3 regions of the Streptomyces sp. NPDC002265 genome follow, and region 3 is predicted to be linked to each of the others. Evidence: riboswitches for the same ligand, from Rfam matches in the RefSeq annotation. Region 3 holds a riboswitch; each other region holds the start of a gene.
What was found. A riboswitch is a leader RNA that binds a small molecule or an ion and turns the genes downstream of it on or off. The one in region 3 is predicted to bind cyclic di-AMP.
Positions count from the first base shown of each region.

Region 1 (7,472 bases), on a different contig from region 3:
TCGATGGTCTCCAGCGCCGCGGCCAGGTACTCGGCACGCGCGTCGAACAGGGGGCTGAGCAGCTCCATGACCTCGGGGGAGTAGCCGGCCGAGGACGAGTCGCTGCGGCGCACCTTGTAACGGCGGTGCGTGGCGTTGGACTCCAGGTAGTCGGCGAGGATCGCCTCGCGCTCCACCCCCAGGGCCAGCAGCGTCACGGCGATGGACAGGCCGGCGCGGTCCTTGCCCGCCGCGCAGTGCATCAGGACGGGGACACCGTCCTCGGCCAGCGAGTGCAGCACCCGGGAGTGCTCGTCCGTCCGTTCCTTGACGATGGTGCGGTACGACATGATCATCCGGTGGGCGGCCTTGCCCTCGCCGAGGATCGCGCGCAGCTGCTCGATCTCGCCGTCGCGGACCATCTTCCAGAACTCGGAGCCGTCCGCCGGGTCCGACAGCGGCAGGTTCACATTGCGCACGCCGGGCAGCTCGACGTCCGGGCCCTCCAGCTTCTGGTCCGCCGCGTTGCGGAAGTCGAAGATCGTGTGCAGCTTCAGGGAGGACAGGAACGCCGCGTCCTCGTCGGTGGCGTGCGCCAGGTGACCGCTGCGGAACAGCACGCCGTGGCGCACCCGCCGCCCGTCGGCGGTCGGCAGCCCGCCGACGTCACGGAAGTTGCGCACTCCGGCCAGTTCGGGCTCGGTCGACGGGACCTGCTGCGTCAAGGGGGGCTCCTCCCGCTGGACCCGTCGGCGTGGCTCGGCGGGTGGCCGACGGGATGCGCTGTCGACGATACGACATCGGTTCCAGGGGGACCGTGTTGCCCACAGCCCCAAGGGTCGATGCGCCGATCGTCCTTCTGTATCACCTCTGAGAGATATGACCGAAATAAACCCTTCGCGCCAAGTCGCCCCGGAGTAAAGGTGACTGAGTGACGGGCGCGTGAGCAGGGTCATATCGGTGACCGTGCGTGGTACGTCATGTTCACGCAATCAGTGCGCTTTTTTGGGGGGATGTGAAGCGAGAGGGTGGTGAATTCACGGAGGGTAATCGGGATCTCTCGTAACGGATCAAGCAAATCGGGCAGATCCGGAAGAGGGCGCTTGTCCCCTTGCGGCGGGCTCGCCTACGTTCCAGACCGATCCGGACGGACGCCTAATCCTGCCGCCGCCCGGTGTCCGCACACTCACCCGTGCACGGCAGGAGCGGGGGACCCACAGGCTCGACCGCCTGGTCCCGTCACCGGAACAGGCTAGGGGTTCAGCCGCGCCGCGAGCGCGGCCGGACATCTCCAGTCCGCACCCGACAGCTCACCTCGTAGGCGCCGGAGAGGAAATCGCCATGCCCGCGAAGGGTAAGCACCGCCGTCCCAAGACCCTGCGTCTCACCCGCTCATTCGCCGTCGCCGGAACCGGCGGCGCCGCGCTCGCCCTCCCGCTGCTGGGAGCCACCGGTGCGCACGCGGCGACGCCGCAGTCCGCCGCCCAGTCGGTTCCCGGCACGGCCGTGCAGTCCGTCCCGGCGAGCGGCCAGAAGACCGCCGAGCAGACTGCCGGGCAGAGCACGGACGTCCGTACCTACACGGTGGTCGCCGGCGACTACCTCGCGAAGATCGCCGACGCGCAGCACGTCGACGGCGGCTGGCACCGGCTCTACCAGGACAACCGGGCGGCCGTCGGGGCCGATCCGTCGCTGATCCACCCCGGTCTGAAGCTCAGCATCGGCGCGGCTGCCGTGACGGGCGGGGGTGCTCGGTCCGCCACCCCGCAGGCCGACGCGCCCAAGTCCCCGTCGGCGGAGTCCTCCTCGGCGCAGTCCGCGTCCACGGAGTCCTCGTCCGCGCAGTCCTCCGCGTCGAAGCCCGCCGCCCCGCAGGCCGCCGCGCCGCAGGCCACCGCCAGCGGCTTCGTGCTCCCGGTCGCCGGCGCCCCGATCGGCACCGCGTACCACGTGGCGGGCAGCATGTGGGCCAGCGGCCACCACACCGGCGTCGACTTCGTCGTCCCGACCGGCACCCCGCTCAAGGCCGTCGGCGCGGGCACCGTCGTCTCGGCCGGCTGGGGAGGCGCGTACGGCAACCAGGTCGTCATCCGGCTCGCCGACGGCCACTACGCGCAGTACGCCCACCTGTCCCAGCTCTCCGTCTCGGCCGGCCAGGCCGTGACCGCGGGTCAGCAGGTCGGCCTCTCGGGCGCGACCGGCAATGTGACCGGCCCGCACCTGCACTTCGAGATCCGCACCACGCCGGACTACGGCTCCGACATCGACCCGATCGCCTACCTCCGGGCGCACGGCGTCGCCGTCTGACCCGCGGGCCGTCCGACCGACGGGCCGCCGCCTGACAGCCGGGCCGTCCGAACGACGGGCTGTGCGGCTGACGGACTGTCCGACCGACAGGCCGTCTCCCGCGCGCGTCTCCGCCGTCGAAGGCCGGACCCCCACCCCGGGGTCCGGCCTTCGGCGCGTCCGGGTGCGGGCACTGCGTCGACGTCCCGGATCGCACGCTTATTCCCTGATTGGGCAACTCTTTAGGAGTGGCTTATCTCACCGTCCGTCAACCCATGGCTACGGTCGCGTAGGTCACATTCGAAGGTGAATCATGAGCCGATGTGGCAGACGATTCGAAGAGTGACAGCAGAGCAGTGATCGGGTCGTACGTAGCGGTGGGGGACAGCTTCACCGAGGGCGTCGGCGACCCCGGCCCCGACGGGGCGTTCGTCGGCTGGGCCGACCGGTTCGCGGTACTCCTGGCGGACCGGCAGCCCGAGGGCGACTTCCAGTACACCAATCTCGCGGTACGCGGAAAGCTCCTCGACCAGATCGTGGAGGACCAGCTTCCGCAGGCCGTCCGACTCGCGCCGGACCTGGTCTCCTTCTGTGCCGGCGGCAACGACATCCTCCGGCCCGGGACCGATCCCGACGAGGTGGCGGAGCGGTTCGAGCGCGCGATCGCCGCGCTGACCGCCGTATCCGGCACGGTCATGGTGACGACCGGCTTCGACACCCGCGGTGTTCCCCTGCTCAAGCACCTGCGCGGGAAGATCGCGACCTACAACGGGCACGTCCGGGCCGTCGCCGACCGGTACGGCTGCCCGGTGCTGGACCTGTGGTCCCTCAAGTCCGTCCAGGACCGCAGGGCCTGGGACGACGACCGGCTCCACCTCTCGCCCGAGGGACACACGCGGGTGGCGCTGCGCGCGGGCCAGACCCTCGGCGTGGAGGTCCCGGCCGACCCCGAGCAGCCCTGGCCGGCGCTGCCGCCGCGCGGCACCCTCGAAGTACGGCGCGACGACGTCCACTGGGCGCGTGAGTACCTGGTCCCGTGGATCGGCCGACGGCTGCGCGGGGAGTCCTCGGGCGACCACGTGACCGCCAAGGGCGCGCTGTCCCCGGAGGACATCAAGGAACGGATCGCGTCCGTGGCCTGAGCGGCCGACGGACCCGGGCGCGGGGCCGGTCCTCCGGCCGGCTCCGCGTCTACGCCGTCAACGCCTCCCGCGCGAGCCCCAGTTCCCGGGCGAGCGCCTCGTCCACCCACTCCTGCGCGCGGGCCCGCGAGACGGCACCGGGGTACGACGTCAGCTGCACGGCGAGCCCGTCGAGCAGCGCCGTCAGACGCAGCGCGGTGGCCGCGGGGTCCGGGCACTCGAACTCCCCGGCGGCCACACCGTCCGCGACGACCTCGGCGAGCGCCGCCTTCCACCGCCGGTCGAGGTCGCGCGTGACGTTCTGCAGCGCGGGCTCGCGAAGCGCCGCCGCCCAGCCCTCGATCCATAGCCGCCAGCCCTTGGCCTGCCCCGTGGGGGCGTACCAGCGCACGGCCGAGCGCAGCCGCCGCAGCGCGGTCGTCCGGCGGCCGAGCAGCTTGCGCAACCGGGCCAGGTCCTCCTCGGCCGCGTAGGTGAAGGCGGCGGCGACCAGCTTCTCCTTGGTCGAGAAGTGGTAGAGCACCAGCGCGTTGCTCACCCCGAGTGCCGAGGCCACGTCGGCGATCCTGACCGCCGCCACGCCCCGCGCCTCGATCTGCTGCACGGCGGCCCGCAGCAACTCCTCGCGCCGCTCCGCCACGTTCAACCGCACTCTCGCCACCCGGTCACCCTAGTGCCGCACCCCGGCTGCCGGTACGGCGAAGTGATCCGTACGAAACGGGTCCGGGCGCGGGACGGCCGTCGCCGGTGACGGGTGCCACGGCTGCCCGCGGGGCGGACGGGAACGTACGGCCGGGCACCGGCGTTGTGGCAGGAGCCGACCATAATGAAGCGTCCTGACTCCCCCTGGAGGTGCCGTGCCCGGTTCCCGTTCCTCGAGCCTCGGGCTCCGCTCGTTGCAGCCCGCGGCCTTCGGCGCGGACCCGAGCGGCGGGCGCATGGCGCGCATCCGCAGATCGCCCCACTTCAAGGACGGGGTGTTCCAGAATCCCGGCGGCCCGTCCCGGATCCGGCCCTCGGGCTCCGCCGCCTCCCTCGCGAAGGTCTACTTCGACCGGGAGGCCAAGTCGCACCGCGCCCCGAGCGGCACGATCCCGGTGCACGCCACCACCCTCGCCGACCTCGCCCGGCCGCCCGCCTCCGGACTGCGGCTCACCTGGATGGGACACTCCAGCGTGCTCGCCGAGATCGACGGCCGACGGGTGCTGTTCGACCCCGTCTGGGGGGAGCGCTGCTCGCCGTTCGCCTTCGCCGGTCCCAAGCGGCTGCACCCGGTGCCCCTGCCGCTGGCCGCGCTCGGCCCGGTCGACGTCGTCGTCATCTCCCACGACCACTACGACCACCTCGACATGCCCACGATCAAGGCGCTGGCGGGCACGGACACCCTGTTCGCCGTGCCGCTCGGGGTCGGCGAGCACCTCGAACACTGGGGTGTGGCGGCCGACCGGCTGCGCGAGCTGGACTGGCACGAGTCGACCCGGATCGGCGGCCTCACCCTGACCGCCACCCCCGCGCGCCACTTCTGCGGCCGTGGGCTGCGCAACACCCAGCACACGCTGTGGGCTTCCTGGGTGGTGGCCGGCGAGGAACACCGGATCTACCACAGCGGTGACACGGGCTACTTCGACGGATTCCGGGACATCGGTGCGGAACACGGCCCGTTCCACGCCACAATGATCCAGATCGGTGCTTACTCGGACTTCTGGCCCGACATCCATATGACTCCGGAGGAGGGGGTCCAGGCCCACCTCGACCTCCAGTCCGGTGACCCGGCGGCCGGCGTGATGCTGCCCATCCACTGGGCGACCTTCAATCTGGCGCCGCACCCGTGGGCCGAGCCGGGCGAGGGCACGATGCGGGCCCTGCACAAGGCCGGAGCGAACCTGGCGGCCCCGGTGGCCGGCGAGCCGTTCGAGCCGACCGTGGCGGCGCCCTCGGCACCGTGGTGGCGTGCCGTCGCCAAGCCGCCGACCGGGGGCTGGCCCACATGGCCGCCGGTGGCGTCGGCCGGACCGGAACCGGCCTTCGCGGGGGAGTAGGGGGCGATCCGTCCGGGGCCGGACCATGCGCGGCCCCGTTTCCTCTCGTGCTCCGTCGGCACCCGTGCGCGGTCGGGCGGATGCGCGGTCGGGCGGCGACGGTTCTCGCCCTTTCGGCATCACCGAGCCTTTCGACATCACCGACGGTGACTGTTTCTGATCGGTTGAGACCAACTTCTTACTGCCGGGTTCTCTTCGTGTTCCCCCTGGGGGAGGGGGGTCCGGTGGGTTTATCGGTCTTTCGTGCGAGGCCTCATACCAGAGCGGGATGCTCCCCGTGGGACTTTGCCAACTGCCCACCGCACCTGTCGCAAGCGCGACTACTGTGAGTGTCCGCCGGGCGACGCAGGGCCGAATTCTTCGACTCTCCCGACCGGCATCGCGATGGCGCATGCCCGAGCTGCGCACCACGCGTGAGCAACCAGGCTCAGGCTCGACGGACCAGCACGAGGACACCGATGTCTCACCTCCGCGCACCGGCCGCACGCGCAGACCGCCGTGACGGCGGCGGGCGGCACGGGCGGCCGGTCGCCCGCCCCGCCGTCCCGCTGCCCGAGGCCCACATACGGCCGCAACTCCTGCGGCTCGCCGTGCTGCCGCCCATCGCGGTCGCCCTCAGCGCGTGCGCGGCGATCCTGGTCACCGCCCGCTCCGCCGGGGCCGGACAGGGCATCACCCTGTGGGCGGTGCTGACCGGCGCCCTCGCGGTCACCGTCGCCGGGATCCTGATCGCCGCCGTCGCCGCCGACCGTGCCGCCCGGTCCGTGACCGACCGGATCGCCGCGCTGCGCCGCAGCAGCGCCCGCGGCGAGGCCGATCTGCGCGCCGTGGTCGAGGCGTTACGACGCGGCGAGAACGCGCCCCGGCGCAAGCCGCGCGGCGGCCCGGCCAAGGACGCGGACGAGTTCGAACTTCTCGCCGCGGACCTGGCCCGCGCGCACGACGGCGCCGTCACCGCCGTCGTGCAGGCCGCCCAGCTCTCCAGCCAGACGGGCAGCGAACAGAAGCTGGAGGTCTTCCTGAACCTGGCCCGGCGGCTCCAGTCGCTGGTGCACCGGGAGATCTCCATCCTCGACGAGCTGGAGAACCAGATCGAGGACCCCGACCTGCTCAAGGGCCTCTTCCACGTCGACCACCTCGCCACCCGCATCCGCCGTCACGCCGAGAACCTCGCCGTGCTCGGCGGGGCGGTCTCGCGCCGGCAGTGGAGCAACCCGGTGTCCATGACCGAGGTGCTGCGCTCCGCGATCGCCGAGGTCGAGCAGTACTCAAGGGTCAAGCTCGTCCCGCCGGTCGACGGCGAGCTGCGTGGTCACGCTGTCGCCGACGTCATCCACCTGCTGGCCGAACTCGTCGAGAACGCCACGGTGTTCTCCGCCCCGCACACCCAGGTGCTGATGCGCGCCAACCTCGTCACCTCCGGGCTCGCCGTCGAGGTGGAGGACCGCGGGCTCGGCATGCCCGCCGAGGAGCAGAGCAGGATGAACGACCTGCTCGCCGACCCCGACCAGGTCAATGTCGCCCGGCTGCTCGCCGACGGCCGGATCGGGCTCTTCGTCGTCTCCCAGCTCGCGCGCCGACACGGCATCAGGGTCCGCCTCCAGACCAACATCTACGGCGGGGTGCAGGCCGTCCTGGTCGTGCCGCAGGGGCTGCTCGGTACGGCGCCGGGTGGCGTCGTCGGGGCCGTCGCCGTGCCCCGGCCGGCGGATCCGGCGGCCGGTCCCGCCGGACCGCAGCAGTCCGGGACCGGATCCGCCCCGGAGCCCGGACGGCACCTCGCGCCCGCCGCACCGGCCGTCCCGACCGGCCGACGGCGTCGGCAGCAGCGTGACGACGACCGCGGCACCGTCGTTCCCGCCGCCCTCGACGGGAGCGCGCGGACCGGGAACGGCGCGGGCTCCGCGGGTTCCACGGGTTCCACGGGTTCCGCCTCGACCGCGTCAGGTGTCAGCGGTCCGGTCCCCGTGCCGGGCCGTCGCGGCCCGATCCCGATCCCGGGCGGTACCGGGTTCGGGTACCCGGC
Region 1 is NZ_JBEOWS010000048.1:32,416-39,887, reverse strand. Features, by position in the region: gene ABT085_RS11865 (tyrosine-protein phosphatase) at 1-704, opposite strand, end outside; cyclic di-AMP (ydaO/yuaA leader) riboswitch at 1,157-1,318, shown strand; gene ABT085_RS11860 (M23 family metallopeptidase) at 1,321-2,286, shown strand; gene ABT085_RS11855 (SGNH/GDSL hydrolase family protein) at 2,622-3,407, shown strand; gene ABT085_RS11850 (TetR/AcrR family transcriptional regulator) at 3,457-4,068, opposite strand; gene ABT085_RS11845 (MBL fold metallo-hydrolase) at 4,265-5,446, shown strand; gene ABT085_RS11840 (sensor histidine kinase) at 5,905-7,472, shown strand, end outside.
Region 1: linked by a shared signal. The riboswitch ahead of ABT085_RS11860 (M23 family metallopeptidase) and the one ahead of ABT085_RS16330 (transglycosylase SLT domain-containing protein) in region 3 are both predicted to bind cyclic di-AMP.

Region 2 (7,472 bases), on a different contig from region 3:
GGCCGCCTCTCGCCCGACCCCGCCCCGGATCCCGGACCGGTGTCGGGGCCGGACCCCGGCCCAGGCCCGGACCCAGGCCCCGGCGAGCGGGCAGCCGCCGTGCCCGCCTCGCCCGACGCATCCGCGGCCCCTGCATCCTCCGTACCGTCCAGGTCCTCCGTGTCCGCCGACGCCACCGGCGACGAACGGCGGATCTGTCTCCTGCGGTCACTCCTCAGGGTGCTTCCCGCGCTGATGGCCGTCGGCGGGGCCGTCTACGGCATCTGCACGCCCCGCGGCTTCACCGGGGCGCCCCTCTTCACGGCCGCCCCGCTGGTGGCGGCCCCGCTGTACTCCTTCCTCGGCACCGCCGTCACGGGGGTGGCGGCCGTGGCCGGGGCGTACGCCGTGCACGCCCGGTCCACCCGGATCCCGGACGCCGACGCGGTCACCGAGATCGTCACCGTGGCCACGGTCGCCGTGATGGCCGCGGTCATCAACCGTGTCGTGCGCCGCGGCGACCAGCGCCTCGCCAGCGCCCGCGGGATCGCCGAGGCCGCCCAGCGCGCGGTGCTGCCCGAGCCCGCCGCCCGGATCGGCGGCTACGACGTCGCCGCCCGCTACGAGGCCGCCCAGGCCGACGCCTTCATCGGCGGCGACCTCTACGCCGTGCAGGACACCCCGCGCGGCGTGCGGCTGGTCGTCGGGGACGTACGGGGCAAGGGCATGGGGGCGGTGTCGGCGGTGGCCGTGGTCATCGGGGCCTTCCGGGAGGCCGCCGAGCAGGAGGCGACCCTGGAGGCGGTCGCGCAGCGGCTGGAGCGGGCGCTGGCGCGCGAGGGCACCCGGCGCGACGGGCCCGACGCCTTCGAGGGCTTCACCACCGCCGTACTCGCCGAACTTCCGCACGGGGACGAGACGGTACGGATCCTCAACCGCGGGCACCCGCCGCCGCTGCTGCTGCACCCGGACGGCACCGTGCGCCCCCTGCCCGCCCACGAGCCGGCTCTGCCGCTCGGCATGGGCGAGCTGGCCGGCCGGCCCGACCGCGCGGAGGAGACCCGGTTCCCCAGGGGCGCCACCCTGCTCCTGCACACCGACGGCGTCTCCGAGGCGCGCGACACCCAAGGCCGGTTCTACGACCCCGAGGAGCGGCTCGCCGGCCGCTCCTTCCGCGACCCCGAGGAGTTGCTCGCCGCTCTCGCGCGGGATGTGCACCGGCACTGCGGGGGAGGGCTGACGGACGACATGGCCCTGCTCGCCGTGCGGCGGCCCTGACCACGCCTCCGTCACCCGGAGTGATCGAACGACCCCCCTGCGCATAACATCTGAGTCACCATCAAAACCCGGGTGACTCCTGAGGCGTTGCCCCCGCGTCTCGCGCAAGGGCCAACTCGCCCGATTTTCGCCGGTCATCGCCTTAAGTCCTGGCCAAAAATGTTATTGATCAAGCAGAACGGCTTGGAATCCCGCCCCCGTGCCCATTAACGTTCGATAACGCAGCGCGGTTGTCCCAGCCGTCACAAGGCGGCTCCGTGCGCACGCGCCGAATCCCGCAAGGGAACCGGGGAACCAACACCCTGGGGTGAATCGCACGGCCACCACTGTCAGTGACAGGCGGTATACGCGCGTAGGAGACCTTCCTGCTCCGAACCCGTCAGCTAACCCGGTAGGCGAGAAGGAAGGAAGGAGCGCGCCCACGTGGCGTCCAACCCGCCTGCCCCTGAGGCCCCGTTCGTGCCGAGCCAGCCCGACGCCGAGGCTTTCGGCTTCGGCAGCTACCGCGCCGACGAGGGTCCGTGGGAGGAGTGGAATCCCACCGCGGAGACCGTTCGCCCCCCGCGCGGCAAGCATCGTGTCGCCAAGCAGCGTGGCGGGGGACTCGCCCGCAGCTCCACCGTCCTGGGTGTCGGTGTCATAGCCGCCGTCGCCGGCGGCGGAATGGCCAGCGCCAACACCGGCAAGCCCCCGGTCTCCATCTCCCTGCCCGATCTTCCCTCCGTCGGCTCCCTGCTGTCGGACGAGAAGCCCGCCGAGACCGCCCAGGACGTCGCGGCCCCGCTCAGCGGCATAGGCGTGACCACCGCCGAGACCGCCCAGGGCACCACCGACGCCGGTGAGGCGCTGCGCAGCCGGATCATGGCCCAGGCCGAGCAGCAGCAGACCCAGGTCGAGGCCAAGGCCGCCGCCGCTGCCGAGAAGGCCGCCAGCGACGCGGCCGCCAAGGCGGAGCAGGAGGCCAAGCAGAAGGCCGAAGCCGCCAAGAAGAAGGCGGAGGAGGAGGCCGCGAAGAAGGCCGAGGCCGAGCGCCTGGCCGAGCTCGCCAAGCAGTACACGCTGCCGACCTCCTCGTACACGATCACCTCGACCTTCGGCGAGGCCGGCTCCATGTGGTCCTCCGGGTACCACACGGGCCTCGACTTCGCCGCGCCCACCGGAACGCTCATCAAGGCGATCCACAGCGGCACGATCACCGAGGCGGGCTGGGCCGGCTCCTACGGCTACCGCACGATCCTCACCCTCGACGACGGCACCGAGCTGTGGTTCTGCCACCAGTCCTCGATCAGCGTCAGCGTCGGGCAGAAGGTCGCCACCGGCGATGTCATCGGCCGGGTCGGCGCCACCGGCAACGTCACCGGTCCGCACCTGCACCTGGAGGTCCACCCGGGCGGCAGCGCGGACGGGATCGACCCGATGGCCTGGCTGCGCGGCAAGGGACTCACCCCCTGACGTACAGGGCCCCCCGCGTCATCTGACCTCCGGCAGTCCTGGCGACATCCCCCCGACGCCAGGACTGCCGGTTTTTTGCTGCCCGGCCACGGGTCACGGGCCGTGGGCGGTCACGGGCCACGGTTCACGGAAGCGGTGGGAGCGCCGGACGGCGGCCGTACGGAATATCGCCTTCCGGGCCGGGCGTTGACATTGAGCATGACTTCTCTTCGCAAGCTCGGTTCCTCCGACCTCGAGGTCTTCCCGCTCGCCCTCGGCGGCAACGTCTTCGGCTGGACCGCCGACGAGGACCACTCCTTCGCCGTGCTCGACGCCTACGCGGCCGCGGGCGGCAACTTCATCGACACCGCGGACGCCTACTCGGCCTGGGCCGACGGCAACCAGGGCGGCGAGTCCGAGACGATCATCGGCAACTGGGTCAGGGCCCGCGGCAACCGCGCCGACGTCGTCATCGCCACCAAGGTCAGCCAGCACCCCGACTTCCCCGGTCTGACCGCCGCCAACATCAAGGCCGCCGCCGACGCCTCGCTGCGCCGCCTCGGCACCGACCACATCGACCTCTACTACACCCACTTCGACAAGCCCGAGGTGCCGGTCGAGGAGATCATCGGCGCGCTCGACGAGCTGGTGCGGGCGGGCAAGGTGCGCCAGATCGGCGCCTCCAACATCTCCCCCGAGCGGCTGCGCGAGTCCCTGGAGTTCTCCGACCGCGAGGGCCTGGCCCGGTACGTGGCCCTCCAGCCCCACTACAACCTGGTCTCGCGCGAGACCTACGAGGGAGAGCTCCAGGACGTCGCGGCCGGGTCCGGGCTCGCGGCCGTCCCCTACTACGCCCTCGCCTCCGGATTCCTCACGGGCAAGTACCGCCCGGGTACGACGGTCGACAGCGCACGGGCCACCGGCGCCGCCAAGCACCTGGAGACCGACCGCGGCCGCGCGGTCCTCGCCGCCCTCGACGAGATCGCGGGCGCCCATGACGTCGCGGCCGCCACCGTCGCCCTGGCCTGGCTCGCCGCCCGGCCGACGGTGCTGGCCCCGATCGCCTCCGCGCGGACGGTGGAGCAGCTGCCGGCCCTGCTCGGGGTCGCGGAGCTGGAGCTGACGGAGCCGGAGCTCGCCCGCCTCACCGAGGCATCGGCCTGATCCGGCCCGGCCGTCTTCCCCGGACGCGCCGGGGCTACGACCGGTACGGGTTGTAGGCGGGGTACGCGGCCGCCGGATATCCGTACGCCGGCCAGGCCACCGGGGCAGGCGCCGGCATCATCACCGGCACCGGCGGGGCCGTCGCCCGCGCTGCGTAGTCCAGCGCGGGCCGCGCCACCTCCCGGCGCTGCCACAGCTCGTGCAGCAGCTCCCGCTCCCGCACGACGAAGTCGCTGCCGGCCCGGCCCCGGCGACCCTTGCGCCGCAGGGCCGCGAGCGAGGTCGCGTACGTCTCGTACTGCGCCACCGTCCGCTCGGCCGGCTTGCCGAGGTGGTGCCCGGCGTACTCGCGGGCCAGCCGCCGGGCCCGCATCGAGCCGAGCGCGTACGGCTCGGCAGGGGTCAGCCAGCCCGCGGCGACGTACGCGGGCAACTCCTCGTACACGGACCGCAGTTCGCGCTGCCGGGTCCAGATCACCAGCCAGGTCAGCAGGCCGAACGCGGGGACCATGAACAGCCCGTACACGGCGAAGAACCCGTACTCGCCGAAGGTCGCGGAGCCGTTCCAGAACGCGTGCATGCCCATCGCGAGCAGCAGTCCGCCCGGCGGCAGCAGCACCCGGCGCACGCGCTGCCGGTCCGTGCACAGCGCGGCGAGGCCGAAGCCGATGCCGGTGAGGACGGTGAACAGGGGGTGCGCGAACGGCGACATGATGACGCGGACGAAGAAGGTCGCCGCGGTGACGGAGGCGATGCCCCGGTCCCCGCTGAGCTGGTCGGTGCCGAAGGCGGTGCCGAGATAGAGGATGTTCTCGGTGAACGCGAAGCCGGTCGCGGTCACCCCGGCTATGACGACCCCGTCGACGATGCCGGTGAAGTCCCTTCGGCGGAAGAGGAAGACGAGCAGCACGGCGGCGGCCTTGGCGGACTCCTCGACCACGGGCGCTATCACGGTCGCGCCGAGGGTGTCGGCGCCCGACGGATCGGCCGTCGCCGTCGCTATCCACTCCGTCGCGAAGCTGTTGGCGACGATCGCTATCAGCGCCGCGGCACAGGCGCCCCAGGCGAAGGCGAACAGCAGATTGCGCCAGGGGCCCGGCTGGACCCGGTCCAGCCAGCGGAAGGCGGTGACGAGCAACGGCACCGGCAGGACCGCGAGTCCGAGCCCGACCAGGAATCCCTCGGTGCCGGTCTGGCGGCGCACCAGCGCCAGGATGACGAGCCCGGAGAGCGCCAGCAACGTGATCACGGCGCCGTACCGCACCCCTGTGCGCTGCCACCAGCGTGGGTGCCGGACCCCGCCTCCGGCGGGGCCGAAGGGGTGCGTCGGATAAGGGGGAACGGTCGCCACGGCATTGACCCTAACGAGGGAGGGCTGGTCTTGCTGTTCCTTTTGTGCCGCCGGCCCGGCGGCCCGGACGGCCATGTCCACCACGGCCGCCGCGGTTACAGCGGCCGCTGCTCCTGCGGTTCGCGGTGCTGTACGCGACGGAAGAGCAGATCGTTCACGACATGTCCCTTGTCCAGTCCCTGGCCCTCGAAACGGGTCACGGGCCGGAACGCGGGACGGGGCGAGAAACCGCCCTCGGCACGGGTGTTCTCGAAGTCCGGGTGCGCGTCGAGCACGTCGAGCATCTGCTCGGCGTACGGCTCCCAGTCGGTGGCGCAGTGCACGAGCGCGCCGGGCCGCAGCCGGGTCGCGGCGAGGTCGAGGAACTCCGGCTGGATCAGCCGTCGCTTGTGGTGGCGCTTCTTGGGCCACGGGTCGGGGAAGTAGACGCGCAGCCCGGCGAGGGAGTCGGGGGCGAGCATCTCGCGCAGCAGGATGATGGCGTCCCCGTTGGCCACCCGGACGTTGGACAGCCCGTGGTGGTCGGCGAGGTTGAGCAGGTTGCCCTGGCCCGGGGTGTGCACGTCCACGCCGAGCACGTTGGTGTCCGGGTCGGCGGCGGCCATCTGCGCGGTCGCCTCGCCCATCCCGAAGCCGATCTCCAGCACCACCGGGTTGCCGTTGCCGAACAGCTCGCCGAGGTCGACGACGCGCTGCCCGTCGATGTCGAGCCCCCACCGGGACCACAGCCGCTGCAACGCGTCCGCCTGTCCCGTGGTCACCCGGCTGCGCCGCGGCTGGAAGCTGCGGATCCGCCGCTCGAAGTGCGATCCGGCGGGATCGGCCTGCGGGCCGTCGGGAAAGCGGGGCTCTCCCTTCGGCCGGGCGGGCCGGTCGGGCACATCGGTGCCGGACCGGTGCCGATGTGCGTCGGGGGCGGACCGGGGCGCTTCGGGGGAGGTGTTCAGCTCAGACACAGTGGAGTCGATTTTACGGCGCCCGCCGACAGCCCCGGCCGTGACCGCCCTCCTGGCCGGGATCGCCCTCCTGGCCGTGACCGTCTTCCTGATCACGGCGGTCTTCCCGGCCGTGACCACCCGCCTTGCCGTGACCGCCCGCCCGGTCGTGGCGGTCTTCCCGGTCGCGGTGGCTCCTGGGGCGGCCGTCCCCGCCGTCGTGGATCCCGTCCTCATGCCGAGCCCAGTACGGTCAGCGCCCTGCGGGCCACCTCCCGTCCGATCGGCAGCGAGGCCGTCGCCGCCGGCGAGGGCGCGTTCAGCACATGCACGGCCCGCGCGCCCTCCCGGATCAGGAAGTCGTCCACCAGCGTCCCGTCCCGCAGCACGGCCTGGGCCCGCACCCCCGGCGCCGCCCGCACGAGATCCCGCTCGGTCACCTCCGGCAGCAGCCTGCGCACCGCCTGCACGAACGCCCGCTTGGACACCGATCTGTGCAGCTCGCCCATCCCGTACCGCCAGTGCCGCCGGCCCATCCGCCAGGTTCCGGGCCAGGCCGCCGTACCGGCCAGGTCCCGAGGGCGTACGACCCCCCAGCCGTACCCCTCGCGGGCCAGCGCCGGCACCGCATTGGGTCCGACGTGGACCTCCCTGTCGATCCCGCGGGTGAGGTGCACCCCGAGGAACGGGAACGTCGGATCGGGCACCGGATAGACCAGCCCGCGCACCATCTCCGGCCGCGCCAGCTCGTAGTACTCGCCCCGGAACGGCACGATCCGCACCTCGGGCTCGTCCCCGGTCAGCCGCGCCACCTCGTCGCAGTGCAGCCCGGCGCAGTTGACCAGCACCCGCCCGCGCACGATGTCCCCGCGCGCGGTCCGCACGGCGACGCCCCGCTCCGGCCGCCGGTCGATCCGTACGGCCTGTGCCCCGTAGCGGATCTCCGCTCCGGAGGCCTCGGCCAGCCGGCGGGCGACCGCCGCGAAGTCGCACACGCCCGTCGTGCCGACGTGGATGGCGGCAAGACCCCGCACCTCGGGCTCGTACTCCATGATCTGGGCGGCGCCCAGTTCCCTTACCGGGATGCCGTTCTCCCGGCCGCGCTGGACGAGTGCGTGCAGCCGGGGGAGTTCCTCGCGGCCGGTGGCGACGATCAGCTTTCCGGTCACCGCGTGCGCGATGCCGTACTCCGCGCAGAACTTGATCATCTCGGCGGCGCCGCGCACCGCGTACCGGGCCTTGAGGGAGCCGGGCCGGTAGTAGATCCCGCTGTGGACGACACCGCTGTTGCGCCCGGTCTGGTGCCGAGCCGGGCCCGGCTCCTTCTCCAGCAC
Region 2 is NZ_JBEOWS010000325.1:3,177-10,648, reverse strand. Features, by position in the region: gene ABT085_RS37200 (PP2C family protein-serine/threonine phosphatase) at 1-1,257, shown strand, start outside; cyclic di-AMP (ydaO/yuaA leader) riboswitch at 1,514-1,670, shown strand; gene ABT085_RS37195 (M23 family metallopeptidase) at 1,681-2,709, shown strand; gene ABT085_RS37190 (aldo/keto reductase) at 2,908-3,852, shown strand; gene ABT085_RS37185 (PrsW family intramembrane metalloprotease) at 3,887-5,203, opposite strand; gene trmB (tRNA (guanosine(46)-N7)-methyltransferase TrmB) at 5,299-6,159, opposite strand; gene lhgD (L-2-hydroxyglutarate dehydrogenase) at 6,372-7,472, opposite strand, start outside.
Region 2: linked by a shared signal. The riboswitch ahead of ABT085_RS37195 (M23 family metallopeptidase) and the one ahead of ABT085_RS16330 (transglycosylase SLT domain-containing protein) in region 3 are both predicted to bind cyclic di-AMP.

Region 3 (7,472 bases):
ACCACCAGCCGGCCGCGCGCCCCCGCGGCCAGGTCGGAGACGGCTCCCTGGGTGACGAGCCTCCCCTGCGCCATCACCGCGGCATGCGTGCACACCTGCTCGATCTCGTCGAGCAGGTGCGAGGAGAGGAAGACGGTCGTGCCGTCGGAGGCCAGTTCCCGCACCAGGGCCCGGATCTCCCGCATGCCCTGCGGGTCGAGACCGTTGGTCGGCTCGTCCAGGACGAGCAGCCGGCGCGGCTGGAGGAGCGCCGCCGCCAGACCGAGCCGCTGTTTCATGCCGAGGGAGTACGCCCTCGCCTTCTTGCCCGCCGCGGCCGACAGGCCCACCCGGTCCAGCGCCCGCGCGACGCGGGCACGCCGGGTGCGCGGGTCGGCCGTCGGGTCGGCGGCGTCGTACCTCGTCAGGTTGTCGCGGCCGGAGAGGAAGCCGTAGAGGGCGGGGCCCTCGATGAGGGCCCCGACCTGGGGAAGCACGGCGCGCGCGGCTTGGGGCATGGGCTGCCCCAGCACCCGTGCCGTGCCCGAGGTGGGCGCGATCAGACCCATCAGCATGCGGATGGTGGTGGTCTTGCCGGAGCCGTTCGGGCCGAGGAAGCCGAAGACGCTGCCCGCCGGGACGGTCAGGTCCAGACCGTCCACGGCGAGCTGTCCGCCGCGGTAGCGCTTGGTCAGGCCGCGGGTGTCGATGACCCCGGCACCGGCATGCGCACCGGCACCGGCGTCGGCATCCGCGTCCCGCGGGGGCGGTTGCGTGGCGGACGGCTCGTCCATCGGCTCCCTCGTTTCGTCGTACCCGCCTCGGTGACCGGCGTCAGCCGCCTCAGTGGCCGGAGCCGACCGTCTCGGTGACCGGCGTCGACCGCCTCAGCGATCGGAGTCGGCCGCCTCAGTGATCGGCGTCGGCAGCCTTGACCAGCGCGCCCTTGGTGACCGCGCCGACGTACACCTTGCCGTCGTCCGTGATCAGGGCGTTCACCAGGCGGGTGGAGAAGACCGTGCCCGAACCGAACTTGCCGGTGACCTTGTCGCCGAGCGAGCCGAGGAAGCCGCCGAGGTCGCCGGCCGGACCGGCGGCGCCGTCGGCGGAACCGGTGGGCAGACCGCTCTTGCTGCCGGAGTCGAAGGTGGCGATGGAGGTCCAGCCCTCGCCGATGACCTTGGCGTCGCCGGGGCCCTCGGAGCCCGCGAGACCCGAGAGGCCCGGGAAGCCTTCGAGGCCCTGCGCGCCCTTGTCGCCCCGCGCGCCGTCGCCCCGGGACTTCCCGCTCTCCAGGCCCTGCCCGTGGTCGCCGTCCTCGGTGACCTTGGCCCCCTTGGGCGGGGTGAAGTCGAAGGTCGACGCGGCGGGCTTGGCGAAGCTGATCCGGGTGAAGCCCGCGTCCACGACCGCCGCGCCGCCACCGGCCGGCGTCAGCGTGAACTTCAGCGGCAGCCCGGTCTTGGCGTCCACGGCCACACTGATCGTGCCGACCGTGCTGCCGGACTGCTTGGGCTTGACGAGCAGCTTGTACGCGTCCCGCCCGGCGACCTGCATGGTGCCGTCGACGGTCACGGACGTGGTGTCGTCGACCGACTTCAGGGCCTCCTCGGTGAGGCCCTTGGGGGTGGCCGGGACCGGCTCCTCGCGGCTGTCGCCCTTGGCCGCGCCGTCGTCCGCGGTCGAGTGGTAGACCTCGTTGGACTTGCTGTCGTAGCCCCAGACGTCCTTGCCGTCGTGGATGACGCTGTACTCGGCGGCGCTCTCCAGCAGCGAGAGCTTCTGCCGGTCCGGACCGTCGGTCGCGACCCGCAGGGTGTGCGTGCCGGAGGCGAGTTCGGTCAGCCTGGCGGACGGGTCCGCGCTCGACCCGTCGCCGGCGGAGCCCGTGGCGCCCGACAGGAGACCGCTCTCCAGCCCGCCGAGATCGGGGAGCCCCAGGTCCGTGGTGATCTTCACCGTGCCGGACAGCTGCTCCACGTCCGACTGGGCGATCCTGTCGATGAGTTGCTGCGCGGTGATCTTCGGAAGGTCGGGGTCCCCGGAGGAGGCGAGCGCCGGGACGAGCCCGATGGTCGCCGCGGCCACCCCCACCACCGCGACCGGAACGACGTACCGAGCGGCCGTACGACGCCCGGAGCGCAGGTCGTCGGCCTCCCCGCCGGTCGTACCGGTCGCACCGGTCGTGCTGTCGTCGGATTCGTACGGTGCCATGTGTGCCCTACCTCCGTGGTCGGCGGCGGCTGTCCGTCTCGGCGCGTCCTCGCACTTGTGGTCCCACCCTGAGCCGCCATTCTCACCCGAATCGGTGAGGAGTGGTGTTTTCCGTGGTGTCCATCTCACCAAATCGGTGCTGTCGAAGCGTCAGACCGCGGGATCAACTCCGCGTACTGCTGGGGTATGACACAAAGAGGCGGTGCCGCGCCCGACCCGTAGGGGTCGCGCACGGCACCGCACACGTCCGATCGACACCGCCGTCCGGCTCCCACGGAGGAGCAGCCGGACAAAGCTCCGGGCCCTGCCCGGCAGGGCCCGGTCCGGCAGGCCCTAGCCCGCCCGGTGCACCACCGCGTCGCACAGCTCCACCAGGGCCCGCTTCGCGTCGCACTCCCGCAGCGGTGCCAGCGCGGCGCGCGCGTCCTGCGCGTACCGCACGGTGTCCTTGCGTGCCTGCTCCAGCGCGGGGTGCTCGCGCAGTGCCGCCAGCGCCTGCGCCAGCTTCGCGTCGTCGGTCAGGTCGGAGTCCAGCAGCTCGCACAGCGCGATGTCCTCCGCCAGCCCCAGCCGTGCCGCCCGCTCCCGCAGTCGCAGCACCGGCAGCGTGGGGATGCCCTCGCGCAGGTCCGTCCCGGGCGTCTTGCCCGACTCGCGGGACTCCGACGCGATGTCCAGCACGTCGTCGGCCAGCTGGAAGGCGACTCCCAGCCGCTCCCCGTACTGCGTCAGCACGTCCACGACCGTCTCGTCCGCGCCGGACATCATCGCCCCGAACCGGCACGACACCGCCACCAGCGATCCGGTCTTGCCGCCCAGGACGTCCAGGTAGTGCTCGACCGGGTCGCGCCCGTCCTGCGGTCCCGCCGTCTCCAGGATCTGGCCGGTCACCAGCCGCTCGAACGCCTCGGCCTGCACCCGCACCGCCTCGGGCCCTAGGTCGGCCAGGATGTGGGACGCCCGCGCGAACAGGAAGTCACCGGTGAGGACCGCGACGGCGTTGCCCCAGCGGGTGTTCGCGCTGTCCACCCCGCGCCGCACCTCGGCCTCGTCCATGACGTCGTCGTGGTACAGCGTGGCGAGGTGGGTCAGTTCCACCACCACCGCCGACGGCACGATCCCGGGTGCGTACCGGTCCCCGAACTGCGCCGCGAGCATCACGAGCAGTGGCCGGAAACGCTTCCCGCCCGCCCGCACCAGATGCTGGGCGGCCTCTGTGATGAAGGGGACCTCGCTCTTGGTGGCCTCGAGCAAGCCTTCCTCGACAGCCGCCAATCCGGCCTGGACATCGGCTTCCAGAGCCTGGTCCCGCACGCTCAGCCCGAACGGCCCGACGACGGTCACGAGGGGTCTCCTGTCTGCTGGTGTCCACTGGCGCTTGCGCGGTTTGTCGATAGGTCGCTGCCACCACCTCAAGTCAGCGTATCCGGTCACGTTTCGATCACCGATAGCCCCCACGGTTACCGGCCAGGCGGTACCGGATCATGCCCGGGATGTTTCCGATCGGACGACAAGGACGAGCTTCGGCTGTTTTCTGCTGATACGGCGATGCCTGTCGGCCCGCCGGAGAGCGGCGATCCGCGCCCCAGGGCCGCACGTACCGCCGCCTCCCGCCGCCCCGGCCCGGCCGGGCGAAAGCACCCGACCGGGTTCACGCCCCCGCCGCGCGCGACACGCCCCGCGACACCCCACCCCCCTGCCGGGCCCGCCGCGAGAGGCGACCGGGCCGTCCGGATCCGGCCGCCCTCCCCCCGACACGTACGGCGGGCACGGCAGGCGCGGCAGGCGCGGCAGGCGCGGCGACGGACCGTCAGACACGACAGAAACATGCCTTATGTACCTTTATGTCCGATTCATCGCTATTAATTACAGAATTCCACTTGGCGGCAAATGGGACCGATTCCGTAAGCAGTGAATTGGGTCACTCGGGCCAAAAATGGATGCATCGGCCATCTATCCTCGCCACCCTTCCACGGCAAGCGAGTTGAGCCTTGGCAACCGCAAAGGATCAAGTGTCCCAAATGCCTCAGACCAAGGTCAAATAGGGCGAGGTGTGAATCAGACACTTGTTCCGGACATGTGCTTTCGCATACGTTCCCGGCAAGTCGGGCGAACACCTAATCCTGCCGCCGCCCTTCACCACCACCGAACACACCCGCACGGCAGGAGCGGGGGACCCAGGTAAGCCGCCGGACCGGACATCGCACCCGCAACGGCTAGGGGTTGAGCCGCATCGCCACAGAGCAGCGCGGACGGGCACCTCCCGGCCCGAACCCGACAGCTCACCTCGTAGGCACCCGAGAGGAATCACGTCATGCACGCTGCCGGTAAGAACCGTCGCGCCCGTTTCGTCCGCACCCTCGCCGTCGCCGGTACCGGCGCCGCCGTGCTCGCCCTGCCGCTCCTCGGCGCCACCTGCGCCTCCGCGGCCACCACCACGCCCGTGACCGCGACCCCCAAGTACACCAACAACCTCGACGGCTGGATCCGGCAGTCGCTGGCGGTCATGGCCCAGCACCACATCCCGGGCACCTACAACGGGATCCACCGCAACGTGATGCGCGAGTCCTCCGGAAACCCGCGCGCCATCAACCTCTGGGACTCCAACGCGGCCAAGGGCATCCCGTCCAAGGGCCTGCTCCAGGTCATCGACCCGACCTTCGCCCGCTACCACGTGGGCGGCACGTCGTTCGACATATACGACCCGGTCGCGAACATCACGGCCGCCTGCAACTACGCCGCCGCGCGGTACGGCTCGATCGACCGCGTGTTCAGCGCCTACTGACCGGCCCCGCCCGGGACGGTCACCTCTCTGCGGGAAAGAGTCTTTCGAGGACGACGGCGATGCCGTCGTCCTCGTTCGACAGGGTGATCTCGTCGGCCACGGACTTGAGTTCGGGATGGGCGTTGGCCATCGCCACGCCGTGGGCGGCCCAGTCGAACATGGGGATGTCGTTGGGCATGTCCCCGAAGGCCAGGGCGTGTTCGGCGCGCAGCCCGAGGTGCTCGGCGGCCAGCGCCAGGCCGGTCGCCTTGGTGATGCCGCACGGCTGGAGTTCCACGGTCCCCGGCCCCGACATGGTGACCGTCGCCAGCGAGCCGACCACCGAGCGGGCCGTCGCCGCCAACTCGTCGTCGGACAGGGCGGGATGGCGCAGCAGTACCTTGCTGATGGACTCGCACCACAGATCGTCGCGCCGTCCGACCCGCACCGCGGGCAGGGTCGGGTGCGGCATCAGATAGCCCGGCTCGATGAGCGTGAGGCCGTCGACCCCGTCCTGGTCGACGGCCGCGTACACCTGTCCCACCTCGGCCTCGATCTTGCCGAGGGCGGTCGCGGCCAGCTCCCGGTCGAGGGTGACCGACCACAGCAGCCGGTCCGCGCCGACGTCGTACAACTGCGCGCCCTGCCCGCACACCGCGAGCCCGGCGCAGCCGATGACGTCGAACAGCGGCCGCACCCTCGGCGCCGGGCGGCCCGTCACCACGAGGTGCCGGGCACCGGCCCGGGTCACCCGCGCGAGTGCGTCCAGGGTCCGGTCGGAGAGCGTGTCGTCGCCGCGCAGCAACGAGCCGTCCAGATCGGTGGCGACGAGTGAGAATGCGAGGGGAGCGGCCATGATCAGAGAATACGGACCCCGCGCCCTCGCGACTCACCCTCGTTTCGGCCCCAAGTGGCGCCTGCGGGCTCCTTGATGGCGCCGGCGGGCAGCCCCGCGGTCTCCGACGGCTCCCGGGACGGCCCCCGTTGACCTTTTCGTCCCCGGCTCAGCCGTGGGCCGCCGTCAGGTGCTTCGCCAGCCGCGGAGAGGCGAACTCCGTGCCGCACACGAACCGCATGACCGGGCCGTACGAAGCCGCCGCCGGCAGTCCGGTGAGGTACAGACCGGGCACGGACGACACATATCCCGCACCGAGCCTGGGAGTGCCTCGGCTGACCACGAGTTCGGCACGCAGCCGGTGGCCCAGGAAGTCCATCGCCGCCATGTCCACCCGGTAGCCGGTCGCCGCTATGACGTGGTCGGCGGACAGCCGGTGGGTGCCGCCCGAGTGCGGGGCGACGGTCAGCGTCGCCCGGTCGTCCGCCGCGCCCGCCTCGACGATCCGTTCGACCTCGCTGACCTGTACCTTTCCCTCGAAGCGGTCGCGCAGCCACCAGGCGCCGAGCGGACCGAGCACACGACGGACCAGGTAGTGGCGGGTCCGGTCCGGCAGGTATCGGTAGGGGTGCGGGTAGTAGCTGAGCGCCCACAGCGACCAGGCGCGGCCGAAGGGGGACTCGGGGCACAGCCTGGGCTGCTTCCACGGGGGTGCGCCGAAGGCCACCCGGCCACGGCCGCGCGCGACCACGTGCACCTGCGCGCCCGCCTCCGCCGCGAGCGCCGCCGTCTCCAGCGCGGACTGGCCCGCGCCGACCACGATGAGTTCCCTGCCGGAGAAGCGGCCGAGGTCGTGGTGCTGGGAGCTGTGGGAGACCGGACCGGCGGGCGAGGGTCCGTCCGCCCCGGCGACGGTCAGCTCGGGGGGCAGATGGGACAGCCCGGCCAGGCCCGTGGCCACGACGACCGCGCGGGCGGTGAACAACTCACCGGAGTCCAGCTTCAGTTCGAAGCCCGAGCCGCGGGGTTCCCCGGCCCTGCGCTCGACGGAGACCACCCGCACCCGCTCCAGCCGCGGCACCAGCCGCTGCTGGAACCACTCGCCGTAGCCGATGAAGGTCTCGGCGGGGATGATGTCCTCGTCCGTCACGAGCCGGCGTATGCCGGCCGCGTCGCAGTAGTCGGCGAGCGTGTGGCCGGTCTGCGGCGCGTCGATGCTGGAGGCCACGGGCGTCGATTCAGCAGCATGCCCGCGGGCATGTGGTCGCGCCAGCTGACCATGGGATCGCCGAAGACGCGGACGGGGACACCGCGCGCCCGCAGATGGGCGGCGGTCGACAGGCCGAAGGGTCCGGCACCGATGACTGCTACGGGTCGACTCACGAAGTCCCTCCCCAGGACGTCACTTCGTCACTTCGTGGTGGTGCTGCCGCCGCGGCGGTTGGTGCGCCACAGCTGATACAGGTGCTTCGCGCCCGGCCGCACGAAGCGCGCGAGCATCGTGAAGAACGGCCGCAGGTCGTCACCCGCCAGCCAGGCCAGCTCCGTGCCGCTCGCCCGCGCCGGTGCGTGCGGCGCCGTATAGCCGCTTCGGCGGTAGGCGAGCAGGGCGGGCAGGTCGATGTTCTCCACGAGATACCGGTGGCCGGCCCGCTGTTCCCCCTCCGTAACGGCACGCCC
Region 3 is NZ_JBEOWS010000077.1:6,519-13,990, reverse strand. Features, by position in the region: gene ABT085_RS16345 (ABC transporter ATP-binding protein) at 1-773, opposite strand, end outside; gene ABT085_RS16340 (LolA family protein) at 889-2,193, opposite strand; gene ABT085_RS16335 (polyprenyl synthetase family protein) at 2,527-3,537, opposite strand; cyclic di-AMP (ydaO/yuaA leader) riboswitch at 4,327-4,502, shown strand; gene ABT085_RS16330 (transglycosylase SLT domain-containing protein) at 4,508-4,978, shown strand; gene ABT085_RS16325 (HAD family hydrolase) at 4,998-5,813, opposite strand; partial or broken gene ABT085_RS16320 (FAD-dependent oxidoreductase) at 5,962-7,175, opposite strand; partial or broken gene ABT085_RS16315 (carboxylate--amine ligase) at 7,203-7,472, opposite strand, start outside.